Regions from separate parts of the Paenilisteria weihenstephanensis genome, predicted to be linked through region 1. Evidence: predicted binding sites of a transcription regulator. Region 1 holds the regulator's gene; the other holds the start of a gene.
What was found. Region 1 encodes NrdR, which represses ribonucleotide reductase genes. Its sites were predicted from a motif close to AACACNATATATNGTGTT; they were not measured.

Region 1 (4,630 bases):
TGAATTCGTACAGTTTCGATAAGTTTTGATTAATAATCTGCTCATTGATGTCCTCGTTATTTGCTTTTAAGAAGTCCTGAACTGGACTATAGGCGAGAACTTGTTGTTTTAACGTTTCATATTGCTTCTCAAAATCACGACCTTGGAATAGTTGGCCAAGTGTGCGTTCAATTTTATCCATCTTTGTCACCTACCTTCTTTTAAGCGTTTTTTCATTTCTTCTACTTGCTTGTCGAGAGTTGACTTTTCACGGCTTGTCATTGCTTTTTCAACAGGTTTGACCTCTTCTTTATCGAACCAGTCTGGCAATACTTCTTTTCGACCTTGCTGTTTATATTTATTATTTTTATTGCGGTAATCTGTTGGTTCTTTCTTCGTGCCTTCTTCTTGTAGTTTTTTATATTTTTCATGTTCTGCCCAAGCCATTTCCATCGCTTCTTTTGCCGTTTGCACTTTTTTACGTTTCCAATGGGCCGCAATGGTTAGCATGAAGTTTTTCGCGATTTTACCGTCTAAACGCAACAATACGTACTCGATTAATACGTTCATCACTGGGATTGGTAGGTTTTGTTGGTTCATCACTTCATCGATGATTTTCAAATCGGTTTCGGCGGGAACTGCTCCGTCACTTATGTCGATGAGTAACTGATATGGCGTGACTCTGTCTAGATAGGCTTGGAGCGCTTCGATATCAGAGGCATCTTCTGGCCTTGTTATTTGCTCAGCTTCTTCTTTGTTAACATTTTGCTGCGTTTTGGCTGTTAATTCTGGTAAACGATTATGCTGCAATTGGTAGCCATCTCGAACAATTTTGCGCAAATAATCCAAATCGAGCGAACCATCCGCTTGTACAGAGCGATATAAATAATGCACCATATCGAGCTCTTCGACGGCATAAATGGCATGGAGTTTCAAAATACACGCGCGAACTTCTTCGGTTATCGCATTGCGGGATAACATTGTTGGCGATAAACTCTGGAGCAATACTGCAAAATCAAAGGTCTTGTCGTCGAGGGTAACCCCCTGTGATTTGGCGCGACCAATCGGCTCACCGTTCGTTACGGCACTTACGGGATGCTCGCTACCATTAAACGTCTCAAAAACATCTTGGAACGAACACGTCACCTCATCGAATCCTTCTTCTGACATCGGCTCATCGGAAAAGAAGCGGCGTAAGCGTTGGTATTGCGCATTACCAATTTTGCTGTATAAATAAATATTTAAAAGGCCATCTGAGAAAAATTGTTCTGGCGAAAGCGGTGCTGCCATTTCATATATGTAATGTCGGGATTCACCTGTCGTTCGCACGAAACTACGTAACAAACCCAATCCCTCCAATTTCAATCGTGCTTGGAAAAGATTAGCTAAACTGATTCCGAGTAGATTTAATAATTGGCTGTGACTATGACTTTCTGACCACAGCCTGTTTTCTTCCACTTCTGTAACGAGTGTGTCGTAAAGCGCTAGACATTCCGCGCCCATGAGTGGCTGATACAAGAAGGTCATAATTTTGCGATCTTTTTCTGATAGGACGCCATTCGCTTTTACTTGATAGCTATCTACCGGTTGTAATTCCATCCAAAATTCTGCCACTCTACTCCACCTTTCTTTATTCATGTCTTGTTTTATTCATCAAATCTTTTAATTCATCTACAAAAACACTGATATCTTTGAATTGACGGTACACGGAAGCAAAACGAACGTAAGCTACTTCATCGAGTGTTGCCAATTTATCCATCAATTTTTCTCCGATTAAATGAGAGGATACTTCACTTTCTCCGTCACTTCTTAGTTCACGCTCGACGCTATTTACAACGTCTTCTAGCTGCTCTACGGAGACTGGACGTTTTTCACATGCGCGGATTAATCCTCGCAATATTTTATCACGCGCAAATTCTTCGCGGACGCCATCTTTTTTGACAACGATCAGCGGGCTCTCTTCTACTTTTTCAAAGGTTGTAAATCGGAAACCGCACGCCTCACATTCTCTGCGCCGGCGAATCGAATTGCCATCATCGGCTGGTCTTGAATCCACGACACGCGAACTATTACTTTTACAAGATGGACATCTCATTGTCACCCACTCCTATTTATCTTATTCGTTTCACTAGTATACCACGACTTCGCTTACTTTAAAAAAGTCTGAACGAGCGCATCTACTTGCTGTTTTGTTTCTTGCAAACTACCGCTATTATCGATCACAGTATTCGCGTGCTTCACTTTCTCGGATAATGGCATTTGACTGGAAATTCTCGCGATTGCTTCCGATTCTGTTGCATTGTTCCGCTCCATCAAGCGTGTTAATTGTGTTTCTTCGTCCACTGCCACAACAACAATGGTATCCACAAGTTTCTCCAGCTTACTTTCGATTAAAAGCGGGATATCAAAGACGATAATTTCTGCACCATTTTCTATTAGCCGATCCCGTTCTGCTAACATCCACTGTTTTACGAGCGGGTGAACGATCGCGTTGAGCTGCTCTCGTCTCTTAGGATCATGAAAAATAATGTTACCTAATGTTTGACGGTCAAGCTCTCCGTTCGCTTGAAAAACTTCTATGCCAAACGTCGCTTCTATTTGACGGGCACCTTCTGTTCCTTTTTCAACGACTTTTCTAGCTGCGATATCCGCGTCAACAATTGGATAACCCGCTTCTTGTAGCATTTGGCTGACAGTGCTTTTACCACTTGCAATACCACCCGTTAACCCGATAATGTAAGCCATTCTTAGCACCTATTTCTGGCATTTTGGGCAAAAATGTGTGCCTCTGCCGTTTAGTTTTATTTTCACGATAGGCGTGCCACATACCGGACATGGGTTGCCTTTTTCGCCGTATACTTGGAGTTTGTCTTGATAGCCGCCGATTTTTCCTTGTGAGTTCACATAAGTTCGAATCGTCGAGCCACCAAGTGCAACTGCTTCTGTCATGATCGCCTTTGTGCTTTCGAAAAGGCGTCTGATTTCTGCGGGTTTCAGCGTATTCGCTGGTCGTTCAGGAAGTACTTTTGCTTGAAAACAAATTTCATCTGCATAAATATTACCGATTCCAGCGACCAAACTTTGATCGAGAAGCACCGTTTTCACCGCGCGTCCTGATTTCTTTAATTTTGTTGCAAAAGCAGTTTTTTCAAACGTATCGGAAAGCGGCTCTGGTCCAAGTTTTTGAATGGATTTGGTGAGGCCTTCTTGACCTTTTAGAACGAGTTCCATCGTACCAAATTTACGAACGTCAAGGTAACGCAATTCAGTACTATCTGTAAAATGGAACGTTACGTGCGTATGTTTATCCACTGGATCCGCGTCTTTATTTAGTCGATACTTACCTTCCATTCGCAAGTGGGACAGAAGCGTACCATCCGTTGTATCAATAAGTAAGAACTTGCCCCGCCGGCGGACTGCTTCGATTTTTTGACCGATCATATTACCAATAAAGATTTCTGCTGGCATACCGACGATCATTTTTGGAACGCCTACAGTCACCTGATCTATTTCTTTTCCTATAACAAGTTCGGCGAGTGTTGCCCGAACATTTTCAACTTCTGGTAATTCTGGCATGTTTTTAACCCCTTACTTGTGTTATTTAGCATCGTACCATGTATTTCCGAACGCGCTATCGACTTTGAGTGGGACAGAGAGCTCTACGGCATGTTCCATCACATCGGGTACGATTTCTTCCAGTTTGGCAATTTCGCTTTCTGGCGCTTCGAAAATCAATTCATCGTGTACTTGGAGCAATAAGCGTGCTTCCAATTTTTCTGAAATCAAGCGATCATTCATCAAGATCATCGCTTTTTTGATAATATCTGCAGCACTTCCTTGGATCGGCGTATTCATTGCCGTTCTTTCAGCAAATCCGCGGACGTTGAAATTACGGCTTGTAATTTCTGGAATATAGCGGCGGCGATGTAAAATCGTTTCTACATAGCCTTTTTCTTTCGCGGAACGCACGATATCCTCCATATATTCTTTCACGGCTGGGTAACTTACAAAATAACGATCGATAAAGTCGCGTGCATCTTTTCTTGTAATGCCAAGATTTTGAGACAAGCCATAATCGCTAATTCCATATACAATTCCAAAGTTTACAGCTTTTGCTTGGCGACGCATGAGTGAATCTACTTCGTCTTGCTCAACATGAAATACATCCATTGCCGTTTTTGTATGGATATCGTAGTCGTGTTGGAACGCGTATTGCAAATTCTCATCTTCTGAAATATGAGCTAAAACGCGTAATTCGACTTGGGAATAATCGGCCGCGAAAATCTTCCAACCTGGCTCTGACGGAATAAACACTTGACGAATTTTACGCCCTTCTTCTAGTCGGATCGGAATATTTTGCAGGTTAGGATCCACCGAGCTGAGTCGGCCTGTTTGCGCCAATGTTTGATTGAATCGCGTGTATACTTTTTGTGTGTCTTTATGTGTTAATTTTAGCAACCCTTCGATATAGGTGGATTGTAGCTTTCCTAACTGGCGGTACATCAAGATGCTTTCAATAATGGGGTGCGATCCTGCTAATTTTTCTAGGACATCAGCAGACGTAGAGTAGCCTGTTTTTGTTTTCTTTTCTGCTGGAAGGCCCAGATTTTCAAATAAAATGACGCCTAGTTGCTTCGGTGAGTTGATATTG
Region 2 (4,630 bases), 1.6 Mb from region 1:
TTACTCGATGTTCTCGATTTTGAAATTCGTCATCGTTTTTTGGAGTGGCCTGTTCCTATTCCGTAACACAAAATTCCAGACAAGTACGCTGTTTTTCAGAAGAATGTCTACCATCCTCACCACAGTTTTCCTGATGGTCGGTATTCTCAACGTCGCACTACACTTCTTAGAACCATTTGACATTCGTTTTGGCATCGAGACCGTATCCTTTGGTTTCCGCCACCCAGCTCAATTCGCGGCAACGATCATTGTCATCACGATCATCCACATTTTCATCATCTGGTCTGAAAAAGGAAAAATGCCATACTACATCATTTTCGCGAACTTCATTCTCATTTTCTTAGCAGGAAGAACAACATCGATCGGCTTCTACCTTTGCTTGATCCTACTGATTCTCATTTTTCCATACATCAAGCGAATTCCAATCTATGTATACGCGTTAATCGGCGGTGTTTTCTACTGGCTCGGAAGCGACCGTATCAGCAATCAATTCTTAGGGACAGACGGAGAAGCGCGTGGCGTATTGCTCGACACAAGTTTCACGATTGCAAGCGAGCACGCCCCGTTCGGCGCAGGCCTCGGAATGTTCGGCTCTAACGCCTCACGCCTGAACTACTCCCCACTTTACGAACAATATGGCATTTCTCGTGTCTGGGGATTGACGCAAGAAAACCCGAACTTTGTCACCGACTCTTACTGGGCCATGATTATCGGAGAACTTGGCTATCTCGGTATGTTTTTCATCATCGTCATTATCGGCTACATTTTCTGGCTGCTATACAAAGAAATCATCGGCAGCACGTACCAAATTAAGTTTCTGATTTTCCTACCGCTCGTATACGCCCTACTAACAAGCCCAATTGACACCGTTTTAGTATCCAACACAAGTATTTTCCTCGTACTCGCAACAATCTACATGGTTGCTTTAAATAATGAATACCGCAGTCAAAAACAAGACGAAAACCCCGCAGCACAAAAATAGAAATTCAGGAGGCAAAAACAATGGAAAAAACAATTTTAGTCACAGGTGGCGCAGGTTTCATCGGATCTCATCTTTGTGAAATGTATCTTGCGGAAGGTTACAATGTTGTCTGTATCGATAACTTAGTATCCGGAAATATGAATAATCTAGCCGACATTAGCAAGCATCCATCCTTCACGTTTGTACAAGGTGATATCCGCGACGCTGAATTGATGATGCAACTATTCAAAACACACAGACCGAATCAGATCAACCACCACGCTGCCCAAAAATCCGTTGCCTATTCTGTTGAAAATCCGAGTTACGATCTAGACGTGAATCTTGTTGGCCTGATGACCATTTTAGACTGCGTGAAAGCTTATCCAATCGAAATTTTCATCTACGTATCATCTGGTGGCGCGCTAAGTAAGAAAATTGAAGGCGATGAGAAATCGGCAGAAACAGACACACCACAACTCATTTCCCCATACGCATTAACGAAATTTACAGGTGAAAAATATATCGAAATGTATGCCGCGCAATATGGTTACGACTTCACGGTTGTCCGTTATGCCAATATTTATGGGCCAAGACAAGTGCCAGACGGCGAATGTGGTGTTATCCCGATTTTCTTAAACAACATCTTGGCGGACAAACCATCTGTATTGATGACGTATCCAGACATGCCAAACGGCTGTACGCGTGATTATGTGTATGTAGCAGACGTTGTTGAAATCAATAAATTAGCCAGCGAAAAACCAACAAACACGGTTGTAAATGTCGGAACGGGCGAAGAAATAGCGATTTTGGATATTTATAAAGAAATTTTAGCGGTTTTTGAGAAAGATGTGGCGATCTTCATGGAAGCACCGCGAGCTGGCGATGTTAGACGTTCGGTTTTAGACGCCGGGCGCGCAGAAAATTTACTAGGCTGGAAGAGCGAAGTCGCTTTACATGAAGGTTTAACCCGGCTAAGAGCAGATTTAGAAGTTGCGAAATAAGGAGGGCATCATGGAAAATAGAGAATTATTAGAACTATTAGATGAGTATTTCTTATCAACGAGAGAGGCAATCGAGTACCTAGATATATCGCGCCAATGCTTCTTTTCCTTAGTGTCCCGTGGTAAAATCAACAAGATCAAAAAAGGATCTGCGGTGCTTTATTATCGACATGAGATTGAGAATCGGAAAGCGGACGCATACTGGTTACGGAAAAAGTATAATTATACCGTTTAATATAAGAAATAGACCTCTGAAATCGCGTTTTGGTTTTAGAGGCTTTTTCGCAAAAATAAGCCATTAGCCTCTTCACTATGTAGTTATTATTATCTGGCGGAATCACGATTGCTGGTTTAATCACATTCTCTCTTGGCAAGCTTTTTTTGAAAGTTCGTTCGAATAGCCTATTTTTGAAGTGCTTCGGATTTTCGTTAGAAAAAAAGCTTATATTGTGTCATAATGTAAAAGGAGATACAATATATAGTGTTTGAAGGGAAGCGGAGTACATGTACGTGGAGAAGGAAACTGAACAATTAGTTATCAAAAGGGATGGTCGGAAGGTCGGGTTTGACCTCATCAAGATCCGTAATGCGGTGCAGGCTTCGATGGTGAGTTGTGATGTCGATGATGCGGCTTATTTGGAAGAAGTTTTAGTTGATATTGTGAAAAGCTTACCAAACGATGCGGCGGTGACGATCGATGAGATTCAGCATGTGGTCGAGAATCAGCTGATGAAATCTACATATCCGGATGTGGCACGGGCTTACATTGAATATCGGCATGATCGGGATTCGCATCGGGCGAGTATGACAGACTTGACGACGAGCGTGCAGAAGTTGCTCGATAAGGATAAAACGGTGGTGAACGAGAACGCGAATAAGGACGCGACGGTTTTTAATACGCAGCGGGACTTGACGGCGGGCGCGGTGGCGAAGAGCTATGCGCTGAAATATATGCTACCCAAACACGTGGCCAACGCTCATTTGAAAGGTGACATTCATTTCCACGACCTTGATTATAGTCCGTATCACGCGATGACGAATTGTTGTTTGATTGATATTGAAGGCATGCTTGCGAACGGATTTACGATTGGAAACGCGAATGTGGAAAGCCCGAAATCGATTCAGACTGCGACGGCTCAAATTGCGCAAATTATCGCGAATGTGGCGAGTTCGCAGTACGGTGGTTGTTCGGTGGATCGGATTGATGAAGTTTTGGCGACGTATGCGAAATTGAATTACTCGAAGCACCAGAGCGAAGCGGAAAAATGGGTTTTGGCGGAGAAGCGGGTGGAATTTGCGCAGGAACGGACGCGAAAAGACATTTATGATGCGATGCAAAGTTTGGAGTATGAGATTAATACGCTGTACACGAGTAATGGGCAGACGCCGTTCGTGACGTTGGGCTTCGGGCTGGGCGAGGATTGGTTTGCGCGTGAGATTCAAATGGCGATTTTGAAGGTTCGGCTTGGCGGGATTGGTAAAGATAAACAGACGGCGATTTTTCCGAAACTGGTATTTTCGATTAAGCGGGGAACGAATTTGGCGGAAAGTGATCCGAATTATGATATTAAACAGTTGGCGTTGGAATGTTCGGCGAAACGGATGTACCCAGATGTGCTGAATTACGATTCGCTTGTGCGTTTGGCGGGTGATTTCAAAGTGCCGATGGGATGTCGTTCGTTTTTACCGGCTTGGCAAGATGAAAACGGTAATTTTGTGAATGCGGGACGGAATAATTTGGGCGTTGTGACGCTGAATGTACCGCGGATTGCGATTCAAAGTGGTGGCGACAAAGAACGATTCTGGGAAATTTTCACGGAACGGATGCAGACGGTGAAGGACGCGCTACTTTTCAGATTGGAACGGGTGCGTGAGGCTAAGCCAGAGAACGCGCCGATTTTATATAAGTATGGAGCATTTGGAAAACGCCTCGATGATGGGCAGGACGTGGATCAACTTTTCAACAAAGAACGGTCGACGATTTCGATTGGCTATATCGGCTTGTATGAAGCGGCGACGATGTTTTATGGTGGCGAATGGGAGACGAATCCGGAAGCGAAAGCCTTTACGATCGAGATTTTGAAGGAGCTAAAAGGCTACGCGGATGATTGGAAGGCGGAGTACGGCTATTGGTTCAGTGTGTATTCGACGCCGAGCGAGAGTTTGACGGACCGGTTTAATCGCCTGGACCGCGAGAAATACGGCGATATTAAAGATATTACCGACAAGGAATACTATCAAAACTCGTTCCATTACGATGTCCGCAAAAAAGTGACGCCGTTTGAGAAGCTCGATTTTGAGATGGAATATCCCGAATATTGTTCGGGTGGTTTTATTCATTATTGTGAATATCCGAAGTTGACGCATAATTTGAAGGCTTTGGAAGCTGTTTGGGATTATTCGTATGATCGCGTGGCTTATCTTGGAACAAATACACCGATTGATCGCTGTTATGAATGTGATTTTGAGGGTGAATTTGCGCCAACCGCAGAGGGCTTTAAATGTCCACAATGTGGGAATACGGACCCAGAAACGGCGGATGTTGTGAAGCGAACGTGTGGTTATTTGGGAAATCCGATGAAGCGTCCAATGGTACACGGCAGACATGAAGAGATTACGCAGCGTGTGAAACATCTGGAGTCGCCAAATGAATAATCCGAAACCGCAA

Region 2: nrdD (anaerobic ribonucleoside-triphosphate reductase) is a predicted target of NrdR. The motif match lies at 2,431-2,448, and genes of this name have one in related genera.

The regions. Positions count from the first base shown of each region.
Region 1 is NZ_CP011102.1:1,992,164-1,996,793, forward strand. Features, by position in the region: gene dnaI (primosomal protein DnaI) at 1-181, opposite strand, end outside; gene UE46_RS09670 (replication initiation and membrane attachment family protein) at 187-1,593, opposite strand; gene nrdR (transcriptional regulator NrdR) at 1,610-2,074, opposite strand; gene coaE (dephospho-CoA kinase) at 2,128-2,724, opposite strand; gene mutM (DNA-formamidopyrimidine glycosylase) at 2,734-3,555, opposite strand; gene polA (DNA polymerase I) at 3,577-4,630, opposite strand, start outside.
Region 2 is NZ_CP011102.1:210,385-215,014, forward strand. Features, by position in the region: gene UE46_RS00920 (hypothetical protein) at 1-982, shown strand, start outside; gene UE46_RS00925 (SDR family NAD(P)-dependent oxidoreductase) at 1,003-1,962, shown strand; gene UE46_RS00930 (helix-turn-helix domain-containing protein) at 1,973-2,197, shown strand; gene nrdD (anaerobic ribonucleoside-triphosphate reductase) at 2,467-4,617, shown strand; gene nrdG (anaerobic ribonucleoside-triphosphate reductase activating protein) at 4,610-4,630, shown strand, end outside.